Regions from separate parts of the Actinomyces viscosus genome, predicted to be linked through region 2. Evidence: riboswitches for the same ligand, from Rfam matches in the RefSeq annotation. Region 2 holds a riboswitch; the other holds the start of a gene.

Region 1 (7,487 bases), 1.4 Mb from region 2:
CAGGACGTGGGGCAGGTTGACGTACGGGGACAGGAGGAACAGGACGGCGGCCAGGCCGATGCCGAAGACGACGTCGAACAGGCGGCTGCGCGCCGCCAGCCAGGTGCCGTCGGGGCGCTGGATCCGGACGATGGCCAGCGCCAGGATCCCGGTGGCCGCCCACAGGACGGCGATACGGCGGTGTCCCAGCAGCGCGATGGCGGGAACCGCCGCCAGGCCGATGGCCACGAGAACGACGCAGATGGTGCGGTAGGGCTCCTTGTGCTCGGCCTGCCGGGGATGCGGGTCGTGAGTCACGGTGGAGAGCCTATCGGCGCACCAGGGCGCGGGTCCACGACCTTCTTCCCCCATCCCCCGCCTCGGTGCCCCCTGCCTCGGTCGTCAGTGGGCGAAGTGCCGGGTGCCGGTGAGGTACATGGTGACGCCGGCGGCCTGGGCGGCGTCGATGACCTCCTGGTCGCGAATGGACCCGCCGGGCTGGACGACGGCGCGCACCCCGGCGTCGATGAGGACCTGGAGGCCGTCGGCGAAGGGGAAGAAGGCGTCGGAGGCGGCCACGGCCCCGCGGGCGCGCTCCGGGACGGCGGCGCTGCCCGCCTCGCCCAGGACCTCGGCGGCGTCGGCCCCGCCGACGGCTCCCTTCTCCTTCTGGGAGCCGCCAGCCGCGGCGTCGCCGGTGGAGCGGGCGCCCAGGGTGTTGGCGCGCTCAACGGCCAGCCTGCAGGAGTCGACGCGGTTGACCTGCCCCATGCCCACCCCGACGGTGGCGCCGTCCTGGGCCAGGAGGACCGCGTTGGAGCGCACGGCGCGCACCGAGCGCCAGGCGAAGGCGAGCTCGGCCAGCAGGGCGTCGTCGGCGGCGGGCCCGGCGGCCAGGGTCCAGGTCGCCGGGTCGTCGCCCGGGGCGTTCAGGACGTCGCGCTCCTGGATGACGGCGCCGCCGGAGACCTGCTTGATCTCGTAGCCCTCGCGCTGAGGGGGCTCGACGACGAGCAGGCGGAGGTTCTTCTTGGTGGACAGGATCTCCACGGCCTCGTCGTCGAAGGCGGGGGCGGCGACGACCTCGGTGAAGATCGGCTTGATCTGGCGGGCCATCTCGGCGGTGACGGTGGCGTTGGTGGCGATGACGCCGCCGTAGGCGGAGACCGGGTCGCAGGCGTGGGCCTTGCGGTGAGCCTCGGCGACGTCGCCGGCGGCGGACACGGCGATGCCGCAGGGGTTGGCGTGCTTGACGACGGCGACCGTCACGGCGTCTCCGTGGTCGTAGGCGGCGCGCACGGCGGCGTCGGTGTCGGTGTAGTTGTTGTAGCTCATGGCCTTGCCGTGGAGCTGACGGGCGCCGGCCACTCCCCCGCCGGCCCCGGCGGTGCGGTAGACGGCGGCGCGCTGGTGGGGGTTCTCCCCGTAGCGCAGGCTCGCCAGGCGCTCGTAGCCGGCGCCGACGTAGGCGGGCAGGGCGGCCGGCTCGCCGGAACCGTCGCCTTCGGCATCGGCCACGCCGGCGGCGTCGGCCTCGACCTGCCCGGCCAGCCAGGTGGACACGGCGGCGTCGTAGGCGGCGGTGTGGGCGAAGGCCTCGGCGGCCAGGCGGCGTCGGGCGGCCAGGGTGAAGCCGCCCTCGCGTACGGCGGCGGCGACGTCGTCATAGCTCGCGGGGCTGGTAACGACGGCGACGGCGGGGTGGTTCTTGGCGGCGGCGCGCACCATGGTGGGCCCGCCGATGTCGATCTGCTCGACGCAGGCGTCGAAGGGGGCGCCGGAGGCGACGGTGTCGCTGAAGGGGTAGAGGTTGACCACGACCAGGTCGATGGGGGTCACTCCCAGGGCCTGGAGCTGGTCGAGGTGGTCGGGCTTGCGGCGGTCGGCGAGGATGCCTGCGTGGACGGCCGGGTGGAGGGTCTTGACCCGTCCCTCAAGGCACTCGGGGAAGCCGGTGACCTCCTCCACCGGGGTGACGGCCAGGCCGGCGGCGGCGATGGTGGCGGCGGTGGAGCCGGTGGAGACGATCTCGACGCCGGCGTCGGCCAGGGCGTGAGCGAGTGGGACGAGGCCGGTCTTGTCGTAGACGGAGACGAGGGCGCGTCGCACGGGGAGGCGGTCGGGGCTGACGAGGCCCTCGGTGGGGACGGGGGTGGTGGGAACCGCCTCCGCGGCGGGCTGGCTGACGGTCTGGTCCGGCTGAGATGACTGGGAGGACGACGACGGGGACATGGCGCTCCTGGTGCGGCGTGAGGGTGCGGGACGCCCAGGCGGGCGACGTCCCGTTCATGGACGGCCTCGGCCACTCCCCGGTGGTGCCCCACCCTCGCCAGTTGCGGCCGCCCCCATCCTATCGGGTGGATCCGCTCACGCGCCTGACTCGCAGCGGTCCCAGCGATCCCGGGACTCGTGTCCGGGCGTGGCTCCGAGGGCAGCTCCGGGTGCGTTTCTGGAGACGATTCCGGGCCTGGTTCCAGGTGGAGGGATCCGCGTCTTATCCATCCGTCAGGGCCGCCGGCGCCGCTGATCGCTCTCGAAGAATCCGGCGGGGCCCACCCAGCGCGCACTTGCACCATCAGTTACCTTTACTTTACTCCTATTTTAGTCCGATCAACTAGAGGAGAGGTTGATGAGTATGACTGCCTCCAAGACCTCCGTCCCGGACCGGGCCGAGCACAACGCCTTCTTCCCCTCCGAGTACTCGCTGGGGCAGTACGTCCCGGCGAGGACCGACTTCGACGGCGCCGTCGGGGCGCCCCAGGTCACCTCCGGCCCCCGCAAGATCCTGGCCATCGCCGTGGACGAGCGCTACCTGCCCACGCAGGGCGGCAAGCTGTTCTCCACCGGCAACCACCCGGTGGAGACCCTGCTGCCCCTCATGCACCTGCAGGCCGCCGGCTACGAGGTCGAGGTGGCCACGCTGTCAGGCAACCTGGCGAAGTTCGAGATGTGGGCGTTCCCCGCCAAGGATGAGGCGGTCAAGACCGCCTACGAGGGCCTGCTGCCCGCCCTGGAGCACCCCAAGCGCCTGGCCGACGTCGTCGCCACCGAGCTCGGTGAGGACTCCGAGTACGCCGCGGTGTTCATCCCCGGCGGCCACGGCGCCATGGGCGGCGGCGTTCCGGACAGCGCCGACATCAAGGACACCCTGGTGTGGGCGCTGGAGAACGACCGCCCGGTCATCACCCTGTGCCACGGCCCGGCCGCCCTGTGCGCCGCCACCGACGAGGAGGGGGCCTCCTACTTCGCCGGCTACTCGCTGTGCGTCTTCCCCGACGCCCTGGACAAGGGCGCCAACGTGGAGATCGGCTACCTGCCCGGGCAGCTGACCTGGATGCTGGGCGAGCGTCTCAAGCAGCAGGGCCTGACCATCGTCAACGATGGTATGAGCGGCCAGGTCCACCGCGACCGCCTCCTGCTCACCGGTGACAGCCCCCTGGCGGCCAATGCCCTGGGCCGCCTCGCCGTGGAGACCCTGACCGGCAGGACCTACAGCGCCTGACGAACTCGCTGGACGCTCACCCGGCGCTCACTCAACGTTCGGTCGGCCGGTTCACCGGCAGCGACATCACCGGTGAACCGGCCGACCGAACGGCCCGTTTCCTTGCGAGCGGCTTTAGATACGTCATACAGTCCACAGCATGACTGCGCCCATCAACATCGCAGCAACACCGGTATACCGCGGAGTTCCTCCCGAGCGGTGGCAGGAGGCCGCCTCCGCCTACCGGCGCTGGTGGAGCCGCCACCCGGGGTTATCCAGCGCTCTGAACCTGGTGGTGCGCGGAGCCTACGCCCTCATGATCCCCCTGCTCATCGCCGCCCTGGTCATGGTGCCGCGACTGGCCTACGCGGCCGTGCCGGCGGCGTTCATGGCCGTGTGCCTCATGGTGGTGACCCTGCTGTCGCGTACCCGGACCATCAGCTGGCGCTCGGTGGTCCTCATGTACGGCGTCGGCGCCGTGTGGTCGCTCATCGTGGCCATGATCATGAGCTCCGTGCGCACCCGGGCGGGACTGTCCGTCATGGGCAACGGGATGAGTATCGCTCTGACCGTCGCCCTGGAGGTGCTCAGCCCGCTGGTGCCCCTGGTCCTCGTGGTGTTCCTGGCACCGGGCCGGATGCGCCGCCTGGCCGCCTCCGACTGGGCCCTGCTCGGTTTCGCCGCCGGCGCCGGCCTGACGGCCATCAACGACGGCATCCGGGCGCTTGAGAACAGCAGCATGCTCTCCTCGGTCCTGGGCAACGGGCGTCTGCCCTTCTCCTTCAACCCGTGGACCTCGGGGTCCATGACCCAGGAGAACAGCAACGTCCTGGCCGTCAGCTACCAGGTGAGCACCGCCAACATCACCATGGCGGTGGCCTTGGCGATCACGCTGTGGCGTCTCAAGGACTCGCCGGCCTTCGAGGGGGCCAGGAACCTCGTGTGGCTGCGGATCGTGGCCTGGATCCTGCCGACGGTGGTCATCCTGCAGTCGGTCAGCGACCACGCCACCTACACCGCCCGGATCGCCCAGCAGCTCGGCCAGAGCGACTCCGGCGGCGGCTTCCCGGCGCTGCTCATGTTCCTGTGGCGCATCAACGGCGGGGGTCTGAGCACCATCCCGCTGTCCGTCATCCTCATGGCCGCCTGCCTGCTCCTGGATGCTCACCGCCGCGCCTACGCCGGCGTGCACGGCTGGACGGTGGCCGGGGCGCCGGCTCCCCGCTACCCCAACCTCACCGAGGCGCCGCCGTTCGTGCGCGCCCTCATCGTCTCGGTGGTGGCGCTGGCGAACTTCACCTGGGGAGACTTGGCCGTCACCTGGGGCGCCTACGGCGACCTGCGTCAGGGCCGCCTCTACGCCATGCGGGCCGGGAGGGCCACCGCCGAGCAGGTGCGCGGCGTCAGGGCGGACGCCATGGAGGCCACGACGCCGGGGGCCGAGCCGAACGCCCGTCAGGGCTTCAGACTGGGGATCCTCGTGGTCAGCGTCGTGCTGTTCCTGCTGTGCTGCATCTACGAGGTGCGCACCGTCTGGCAGCTGCCCCCCGGGCTCAAGGAGACCGCGGACGACCTGTTCCTCTCGGCGCTGCCGCGCCTGTTCTCCCAGTGGTGGGGCGCCCTGAGCGGCACCCAGGGGCTCCTCTACGCGATCGGCGCCCTGGCCGTGGCCGCCCTGAGCCTCTCACTCCTCCTGACCCTGGGTGCACCCGGGCGCCGCATCAGCACGGCGCCGTCGTCCGGGAGCCTGGCGGGCTACCTGGTCACTCTCACCCCCGGCCAGGCGGCCTTGAGCCTGCTGGACTTCGCGACGACCTACATGCCGCGCTCGGCCCTGAGCGCCAGCCCGGCCGGTGGCGGCACGGACCTGGCCGCCGAGCTCTCGGTCAACCGGCGGATCCGGGTCGCCGAGAGCTTCTCCGAGAGCCAGGAGCTGTTCACGGCGCGCACCAAGCGACAGGTGGCGGTCGAGGCCGATATCGCGCGTCTTCAGAAGCTCGCCGAGTCCCTGGGCGTCGTCGGTGTGGACGCCCTGGCGCCCAGCCGGCTCGATGAGACCGTCGCCGAGCTGGCCGACTCCGGGGCCGACTCGCGCGTGGTCGGCGAGATGCGCGACCTGGCCGCCTCGGTGGCCGAGCAGCAGGCCGAGATCCTCGGGCTCTCGCGCCGGCTCAACACCGGCAACGGCGAGCAGTTCGCCATCCTGGAGGGCTTCCGCATCACCGACGCCTTCCGCGGCAGCGCCATCGACCAGCGGCCGGTCGACAGCCCGGTCCACGCCCTGGCGCTGTCCCCCGACGGGGCCCAGCTGGTCGTCGTCGAGTACCAGGGGGCGGCCCCCACCATCGATGACGACGACGAGACCGACATTCCTCCTCGCCGGCTGCCGGGCCGGGCGGCGCACAAGTCGGCCGACAACGTCCTGGAGCACCTGGCCACCGACGAGCGCGTCACCCGCTTCTTCCACGACTCCCCCGAGCTGTGGCAGGCCCTCAAGGAGGGACGCGCGAGCCTGGAGGCGAACGTCCTCTACACCCCCATCCCCGGGATGACCTATCGGGCCGGGTCGGCCAGCCTCGCGGTGACGCCCGAGCTCATCGACGGCGTGGACACGGCGATCAGCGCCCTGAGCAGCGCGGACGCCCCGGCCCGCTAAGCCTGAAGGATCCGACGGCGCTAGGCCTCGTCCTCCTCGTCGCTGCGATCGGCCTCGGCCGGCTCCTGGGAGCGCGAGGCCGGCAGGATCGACTCGGGCAGGGCGCCCCGGGCCCAGGTGCGCGTGTAGGGGTGGGCGAGGACCGCCATGGCGGCCAGACCGACCCCGACCTCCACGAGGACGAGGATCACCGTGTAGAGGATCTGCGGGCCGACGTCGGTCATCCGGCCGGGGCCCACGGAGCCGGAGGCGGCCAGGCACAGCAGGCCCACGCCGCCGGCCACCAGGACGGCCGCGAGACCGGCGGCGCTGACGGCGTAGCGCACCCTCAGGGCGTTGAGAACCGATCGACGCCGCCAGGCGGCCACCATCGCCCCGGCCGTCACCACGAGCGGGAGCCACAGGCCCACGGTGCTCAGGGGCGCCGTCGGCAGCAGTCCCAGCAGCGGCAGGGTGGGTACGGGGCCGGCCACCACACGGTCGGGGGCGAAGACCGTCCCCGTGCCCACGGAGAAGCCGGCGCCGATGAGCCAGGAGCAGCCCCAGACGAGCAGGGTCGGCACCCAGCCGAGCTGGAGCAGGACCAGGCCGGCCATCGAGACGAAGCCGCCCCCGGCCAGGGCGTCGTGCAGGACCGAGACCCGACCGGCTCCGGTGAAGACGGCCGCGGCCGCCACCAGGAGGCTGAGCAGCACCAGGGCCCGCGCGGCCCCGTAGGCCAGCGACAGGGCCGGGCCGACCCAGTGGGGGCGGCGCTCCCACCATCGGGTCAGGGCCGGCCAGCCGTTCCCGGAGCGCTGGAGCTGGATGCCCACGACGGCGCCCGTGATCGCGGCGATACCACCCACGGCCGGCCAGGTCTCCAGCCCCTTGGGGCCGGTCAGGCAGGCCAGGACGGCGGCGGCTGCGGAGGCCACGACGATGGCCGCCCCGGCCGCCGGGCGGGTGGGGCGGGCGCGCCGCACGCAGCTCCAGGTCCAGCCCACCTGCACCAGGGTCAGCCCCAACAGCGGCAGACTGAGAGCCCCCTGGTCCTGGGAGGACGAGGTGATCATCCCCCCGAAGCCGAGGCTCCACAGGGCGGTTCCGGCGCGCAGCGCCTCGCCCGTGCTCAGGGCGGCCGCGGCACTGAGGCTGGAGGTCGCCATGGACACGGCGACCGTCAGCAGCACCACCACCAGCCAGGTCAGTCCGACCGACTCGATCCCCACGCGCAGGGACCACAGGGTCCAGGACGTCAGGGCAGTGACTCGCGACCGCTCCGGGCTCAAGCGCTCACCTCATCGGCCAGGCTGCGGTAGAGGTCACGGGCGATCTCGGCGGTCTGGCTGGGGGTGCGGCCCACGCGGACGCCGGCGGCCTCCAGGGCGG
Region 2 (7,487 bases):
CAAGTACTACCTGTTCACGATCTCGCACCGGGAGACCTACGCCGACGGCCTCCAGGGCCCCGAGGGCGTCTACGGGTTCGTGGGCGACGGGCTGCGATCGGACTACAAGCCGCTCAACCAGGGCACCGGTATCGCGCTGGGCAACCCGATCAACCTCAACTTCAACCCGGGCAAGCCGTACTCGCCCGACTGGAACCAGAGCCCGTACACCTTCCAGTCGTACTCGCACTACGTGATGCCGGGCGGCCTGGTGACGTCGTTCATCGACTCCATCGGCGGCAACCATGACAACAACCCGGTGCGCGGAGGATCACTGGCTCCGACGGTGAAGATCAACATCTCCGGGGACACCACCTCGGTGGACCGTACCTACGGGACCAACGGTCTGGGAGGGTTCGGGGACGTCCCCTCGGACCGGGCCCGTACCAACGGCGGTGACACCCGCCCGCAGCGCCTGAGGTAGGCCAGGCGGACCGGGCGCCACTGCTCAGAGCGACCCGAGAACGCCGCCCAGATGATGGTGGGGGCCGTCGGAACACTGGTTCCGGCGGCCCCCACCCGTCGTCGGGTCTGCCTCTGCTGCGCGCATCAGCGCGGCTGCGCACCTACACGGCGGCCGACAGCGGGGTGAGGCTGCCCGAGGTGATCGTGGCCGTGCCCGTGGCGCCCAGGACGATCTCCTGGCAGCCGGGGTCGGTGAAGACCAGGAGGCTGCCGACCGTGGCGCCGTCGTCGACGAAGACCTCGAGGCTGGAGCGGTCGAGGTAGAGGTGCAGGCGCACCGTCGAGCCGGTGGGGTGGTAGGCGACCTCGCGGCGCAGGGCGAAGTCGGTGGTGGTGCCCTCGTCCTTGCCGTCGATCTGCTTCAGCCCGCCGTTGGTGCGGTCCAGGTAGAAGGTGCCGGCCGAGACGTTGACGCCGACGCGCACCTCCTGGAGAGCGCCGTCGACCTCCCCTCGGGCCAGGCCCAGCCAGGCCTCGGAGGCCTTGGAGACGTCCAGGGTCAGGTCGATCTCGACCGTGCGGCCCTTGCCCAGGTCCGTCACCGCGGAGCCGGTGCTGCCTGTGGCGGCGAGGCCGCCGAGGTCGGTCGCCTTGCCGCGCAGCGCGTCGAGCTCGGGGACGGGCTTCTGGACGAGGGTGCGCTTACCGTCGGCAGTGGTCAGGGACAGCTCGCGCGGGATGCTCATCTCACCGTGCCAGTCCCCGGTGGGAAGCGAGTAGGGGTAGTTCCAGTTGCCCAGCCAGGCCATCCACACGCGGCGGCCCTCGATGTGCTCGAAGCTCTGGGCGGCGTAGAAGTCCTGGCCGGCGTCGGTGAAACGGGTCTCGCGGTCCTCGGGGAAGAAGACGGATCCGTCGAAGTCGCCGATGAAGTACTGGGCGGTGGAGCCGGCCGTCTCCTCGTTGGCGCCCACCGAGAGGGTCATGACCCAGCGGGTCCTGCCATCGCTGGTGTCGGTCAGGGGGAAGAGGTCGGGGCACTCCCACACGGCGGCGTGCGAGCCGATGTCCTGGCCGAAGTCGCTGGCATGGCTCCAGGTCTTCAGGTCGGTGGAGCGGTACAGGGAGACGTGGTCACCGGCCGAGACGATCATGACCCAGGCCTTGGAGTCCTCGTGCCAGAAGACCTTGGGGTCGCGGAAGTCCTTGCGCCCGTCGTTGGGGATGACGGGGTTGCCGGAGAAGCGCTCCCAGGAGCGGCCCCGGTCGGTGGAGTAGGCCAGGGACTGGGCCTCACCGTCCTCGGTGGAGGTGTAGACGGCCACCATGCCGCCGCCCTTGACCAGGCCGGAGGTGTCGGCGCCGTCGACGACGCAGCTGCCGGACATGGCCAGGCCCTGCGAGTCGTGCTCCAGGGCCGTGCCCATGCGCTTCCAGTGCACCATGTCCGTGCTGACGGCGTGGCCCCAGGTGCCGTCCTGCTGGTGGAAGAGGTGGTACTCGCCCTCGTAGAGGACCAGGCCGTTGGGGTCGGCGAGGTTCCCCCTGGCTGGGCTGTAGTGGTAGGCGGGGCGGTAGGCGGCCGAGGCCTCCGAGTCCGTGGAGGTGGGGCTCGGAGTGCTTCTGCGCCCCGACGAGCAGCGCACCAGGATCGCTCCCCCCACGACGAGGGCACCAGCGCCGGCCGCGCCCAGCAGCAGGGTCCGACGCCGCAGGCCGGACCGGCCGGGCTCGTCAGGGGACGCACCCGGCTGAGTCGGCTCGGACTGCGGGGAGTCGGCCGACTCAGCCGAGTGACTGCGCTGGTGGGGCTGGGAGGGGCTGGCGCCGTGGGACTCGTCCGTCATGGCCTCAAGGTTATCGGCCGGTCAGGCGAGCGGCGACACGCCTCAGAGCGAGCGCTCCGCGGTCTCGACCACGTTGGCCAGCAGCAGGGCCCGGGTCATGGGGCCCACGCCGCCGGGGTTGGGTGAGAGCCAGGAGGCGACCTCGTCGACGCCGTCGGCGACGTCACCGGCGATGCGGCCCTTACCGGTGGCGGGGTCGACGACGCGCGAGACGCCCACGTCCAGGACGATCGCCCCGGGGGCCACCATCTCCGCGGTGATGATGCCGGGGCTGCCGGCCGCCGAGATGACGACATCGGCCCGGCGCACGTGGTCGGCCAGGTCCGTGGTGCCGGTGTGGCAGATGTCGACGGTGGCGTTGACGTCCTTGCGGCCCAGGAGCAGGCCGATGGAGCGGCCCACCGTGACTCCGCGGCCGACGACGCACACGTTGCGACCGGCCAGGTCGATGCCGTGGCGCTCCATGAGCTCGATGCAGCCGCGCGGCGTGCAGGGCAGGGGTGAGTCGATGGGCCCCGAGGCCCGCAGCACCAGGCGCCCCAGGTTGGTGGGGTGCAGGCCGTCGGCGTCCTTGGCCGGGTCGACGCGCTCCAGGATGGCGTTGGTGTCAATGCCGGCCGGCAGCGGGAGCTGGACGATGTAGCCGGTGCAGGCGGGGTCGGCGTTGAGGCGGTCGACGGCGGCGGCCACCTCGGCCTGGGTGGCGGTGGCCGGCAGGTCCTCACGGATGGAGACGATGCCGACCTCGGCGCAGTCGGAGTGCTTGCCGGCCACGTACTTGACGCTGCCGGGGTCCTCCCCCACCAGGACGGTGCCCAGGCCGGGGACGACGCCGCGCTCGCGCAGCGCCGCCACCCGGCCGGCGAGCTCGGCCTTGAGAGCGGCGGCCGTGGCCTTGCCGTCCAGGACCCGGGCGGGTCCTCCCCAGGGGGCCCTCACTGGGCCAGCCCCGGGTAGAGGGGGAAGGCGTCGGTCAGGGCGCGCACGCGACCGCGCAGGGCCGCCAGGGTCTCGTCGTCGGCGGTGCCGGCGGCGCCGTGGATGAGGGTGGCGGCGATGATGTCGGCGACCTCGGTGAACTCGGCGTCACCGAAGCCGCGGGTGGCCAGGGCGGGGGTGCCGATGCGCAGGCCGGAGGTCACGCGCGGGGGGCGCGGGTCGAAGGGGACGGCGTTGCGGTTGACCGTGATGCCTGCGGTGTGGAGGAGGTCCTCGGCCTGCTGGCCGTCCAGGGAGGAGTCGCGCAGGTCGACCAGCACCAGGTGGACGTCGGTGCCGCCGGTGACGAGGCTGACGCCGGCCGCGCGCACGTCGTCGGCCCCGAGGCGCTCGGCGATGATGGCGGCGCCGCGCACGGTGCGCTCCTGGCGCTCACGGAACTCCTCGGTGCCGGCGATCTTCATGGCCACGGCCTTGGCGGCGATGACGTGCATGAGGGGACCGCCCTGCTGGCCGGGGAAGACGGCGGAGTTGAGCTTCTTGCCCCACTGCTCGGCGCGGCTGGACAGCAGCATGCCCGAGCGGGGTCCGCCCAGGGTCTTGTGGACGGTGGTGGACACGACGTCGGCGTGCGGGACGGGGTTGGGGTGCAGGCCCGCGGCCACGAGCCCGGCGAAGTGGGCCATGTCCACCCACAGGGCGGCACCGACCTCGTCGGCGATGGCGCGGAAGGCCGCGAAGTCGAGGTGGCGGGGGTAGGCGGACCAGCCGGCGATGATGACCGTGGGGCGCTCGCGCAGGGCGGCCTCGCGCACCTGGTCCATCTCGATGCGCATGGTGGTCTCGTCCACGCCGTAGGCGGTGGCGTTGTAGTTCTTGCCGGAGAAGTTGATCTTCATGCCGTGGGTGAGGTGGCCGCCGTGGGCCAGGGACAGGCCCAGGAGGGTGTCACCGGGGGTGGCCAGGGCGTGGAGGACGGCGGCGTTGGCCTGGGCACCGGAGTGGGGCTGGACGTTGGCCCACTCGGCGTCGAAGACGGCCTTGGCGCGCTCGATGGCCAGGGACTCGGCGACGTCGACGACCTCGCAGCCGCCGTAGTAGCGGCGTCCGGGGTAGCCCTCGGCGTACTTGTTGGTCAGGACCGAGCCCTGGCACTCCAGGACGGCCCGGGGAACGAAGTTCTCCGAGGCGATCATCTCCAGGGTCTCGCGCTGGCGGGCGAGCTCTCCGGTGAGGACCTCTGCGATATCGGGGTCGAGCTCGGCCAGCGGCTGGTTCAGGGACGGGGTGACGGCTTGCGCGGTCATGTCTCTCCTCAGGTGTGGGGCGCACGCTGCGACGTAGCCGGCTCAGGTGCGCGCACTGGTGGGCGATCCGTGGCCCAGGCGGGCGACCCCGGAGTCGTGTTCGTGCCGCTCCCCGGTGGTGATCCACCCGGCGCCAGTCGCGACGGGCATAGCCTATCGCGCCGGGCCGGGGCCGCGTCACACGAGTCTCCCGCCTCGGGACCGAACGGTCAGCTCTCCGGGCTCCCCTGGCCGAACCAGTCGCTCAGACCGTCGTCGGCGCCGATCCAGGCCAGGGCCTGGGCCATCTCCTCGGGGCGCAGGAGGATGCGGGCGAAGGCGCGCCGCACCTGCTCGCGCATGTCCTCGTCCCCGACGCCGGTGACCACGAGGTGACAGCGGGGCTCGCCCGAGGCACCGCCGTCGATCCCGCCACCGACGCCGACGACGTCGCCTGACGGACCGGTCGGGACCTCCGCCCAGGTTCCGGCGTCGCCGACGCTGAGGGCGCCTCCGACGACCTCCCAGGTGCAGACCCGGCCGGGGCGGCTGGGCAGCCAGAAGCAGCCGCGGGCGCACAGGCCCTGGCCGGCGAGGTCGACGACGAGGGCCCGCAGACGTCCGGGGTGGAAGGGCAGGGCGGCGCTGAGGTCGAGGGTCCACACGCCGTGGTCGTCGGGGCCGCCCCAGGCGCTGGTGGTGGCCGGGTGGATGCGGCTCAGGGAGGCGCGGACGTCGTGCGTGAGACCGGTGAGGGCCTCCAGGAGGGGCGCGTCGAGGCCGGGGAGCAGCAGCGCGTCGTGGGGGCGCAGGTGCTCGATGAGGTCGGCCCCGGCGGGGTCCTCGTCGCGCCCCAGGGCCAGGACGACGTCGGCGTAGCCGAGGTTGGCCAGGTGGACGGCGCCGGCGCAGCGGCAGTCACCGGGGAAGGCCGTCAGCAGGCGGTGCTCGAGGAGCTCGTCGCAGGCGGTGGTGGCGTCCAGGACGTGGGCGGCCCCGGCCAGTCTCACTTCGGTGCCGGTCAGGTCCTCGGCCAGATGAGGCAGGAGGTGGGCGAGCTCGATGGCCGCCGGCAGGAGGATGACGGTGGTGCCGCCCGGGTCCTGGGCCGCCCGGTCCTCGGCGACGGCAACCAGCACCTCGCGCAGGGAGCAGGTGGGGCAGGTCAGAGGCATGGGGACGTCGAGACGGACCGGGTCGTCGTCGAATCCGTCGGCCGAGCTGTGGCTGACGAGGCGGACGAAGTCGTCGTCACCGCCGTCGTCACCGCCGTCGTTACCGTCGTCCTCATCGCCGTCGTCGCCGAAGTGGAGACCGGCGCGGATGACGACGGCGCCCTGGCCGGCCAGGGAGAGGTCGACCAGGTCCAGCAGGGCGGGGTCGACGGCGCCGATGACGGCCAGGGCGTGCCGGTGGTCGGCTTCGGTCTGGTCGTCGGGGCGGTCGAAGAGGTCGGCGGCGAGGTCATCCGAGGGATCGATCACGTGGTCCTCCAGCAGAGTTGACGAGATTGAGAATCATTATTATATCATGCTCGTCATGACCACCTACTGCCAAGTCACGGGAGCCCGGCCGGTCTTCGGCCGGTCCGTCTCCCACTCGCACCAGCGCACTCCCCGGCGCCGGAACCCCAATCTGCAGCGCAAGCGCTACTGGGTGCCGTCACTGGGACGCACCGTGCGCCTGACGGTGTCCGCCAAGGGCATCCGCACGATCGACAAGCTGGGCATCGACGTCGTCGTGGCCCAGATGCTCGCCCGCGGGGAGAAGCTGTCATGAGCGGAGCCAAGGGCGGCAAGGACCTGCGGCCGATCATCAAGATGGTCTCCACCGCGGGGACGGGCCACACGTACGTCACCCGCAAGAACCGCCGCAACACCCCCGACCGGCTGGTGCTGCGCAAGTTCGATCCGGTGGTGCGCCGGCACGTGGAGTACAAGGAGTCGCGCTGATGGCCAAGAAGTCCAAGATCGCCGCCGAGCTGAGGCGCCAGGACGTGGTGGCGCGCTACGCCGAGCGCCGGGCCGAGCTCAAGCGCGCCTCGGTCAACCCTCACCTGAGCCAGGCCGAGCGCGATGAGGCGATGGCGGCGCTGCACGCGCTGCCCCGGGACGCCTCCCCCACCCGCCTGCGGCGGCGCGACGCGGTGGACGGGCGCCCGCGCGGACACCTGCGCGTCACCGGGACCTCCCGGGTGCGTTTCCGCGAGATGGCGCTGCGCGGTGAGCTTCCGGGCATCGTCAAGTCCTCCTGGTAGCCATCCCGCCCGCCGCCCAACCACTCACGCACAGTTCAAGGAGCTTCCATGCGCCCTGGGATCCACCCCAGCTACCAGCCCATCGTCTTTCGCGACAAGTCCGCTGACTTCGCCTTCCTGACCCGCTCGACCCTGACGTCGTCGGAGACCATCGAGTGGGAGGATGGCAACACCTACCCAGTCTACGACGTCGAGGTCTCCAGCGCCTCGCACCCGTTCTGGACCGGCCAGGGCAAGATCCTGGACACGGCCGGCCGGGTGGAGAAGTTCGAGCGTCGCTACGGCAAGCGCACGCGCTAGCCCCGCAGGCACGGCGGCCCCACCGCCGCAGTGCCCCACGTCCACTCGCAACACAGAAGGAAGGAGAGGAACCACCCATGAAGGTTCGCGCCTCGATCCGGTCCCTGGCCAAGCAGCCGGGGTCCAAGGTGGTCCGACGCCGCGGTCACACCTACGTCATCAATAAGAAGAACCCCCGTCTCAAGGCCCGTCAGGGCTGACGGCCAGGTCCACCTCCGCAAGGGGCGGGATGCGCGACAACGCGCATCCCGCCCCTTCCTTTCCTCAGCATCGACCCCAGTCGCCGAAGAATGGCGGCACTTCAATCACAATCAGCCTCACCCTGCAACGACGCGGGAAACCGATGAGGCGGAAGCACCTGTGAACCTCACCGCCAACTAACCGGAAATATTCACGTAACACGTAAGGCGTTGC

The links. Region 2 has a riboswitch for ZMP and ZTP ahead of glyA (serine hydroxymethyltransferase). Riboswitches for the same ligand answer to the same signal wherever they lie in the genome.
Region 1: linked by a shared signal. The riboswitch ahead of purH (bifunctional phosphoribosylaminoimidazolecarboxamide formyltransferase/IMP cyclohydrolase) and the one ahead of glyA (serine hydroxymethyltransferase) in region 2 are both predicted to bind ZMP and ZTP.

What each region holds. Positions count from the first base shown of each region.
Region 1 is NZ_LR134477.1:1,554,912-1,562,398, forward strand. It holds gene EL340_RS06695 (DUF3017 domain-containing protein) at 1-297, opposite strand, end outside; gene purH (bifunctional phosphoribosylaminoimidazolecarboxamide formyltransferase/IMP cyclohydrolase) at 382-2,211, opposite strand; ZMP/ZTP riboswitch at 2,237-2,326, opposite strand; gene hchA (glyoxalase III HchA) at 2,609-3,481, shown strand; gene EL340_RS06715 (hypothetical protein) at 3,621-6,116, shown strand; gene EL340_RS06720 (cell division protein PerM) at 6,137-7,387, opposite strand; gene sucD (succinate--CoA ligase subunit alpha) at 7,384-7,487, opposite strand, start outside.
Region 2 is NZ_LR134477.1:147,551-155,037, reverse strand. It holds gene EL340_RS00750 (glycoside hydrolase family 68 protein) at 1-463, shown strand, start outside; gene EL340_RS00745 (glycoside hydrolase family 32 protein) at 606-2,291, opposite strand; gene EL340_RS00740 (bifunctional methylenetetrahydrofolate dehydrogenase/methenyltetrahydrofolate cyclohydrolase) at 2,334-3,230, opposite strand; gene glyA (serine hydroxymethyltransferase) at 3,227-4,537, opposite strand; ZMP/ZTP riboswitch at 4,603-4,688, opposite strand; gene EL340_RS00730 (GTP-binding protein) at 4,747-6,000, opposite strand; gene rpmB (50S ribosomal protein L28) at 6,056-6,295, shown strand; gene rpmG (50S ribosomal protein L33) at 6,292-6,468, shown strand; gene rpsN (30S ribosomal protein S14) at 6,468-6,773, shown strand; gene EL340_RS00710 (type B 50S ribosomal protein L31) at 6,822-7,073, shown strand; gene ykgO (type B 50S ribosomal protein L36) at 7,151-7,273, shown strand.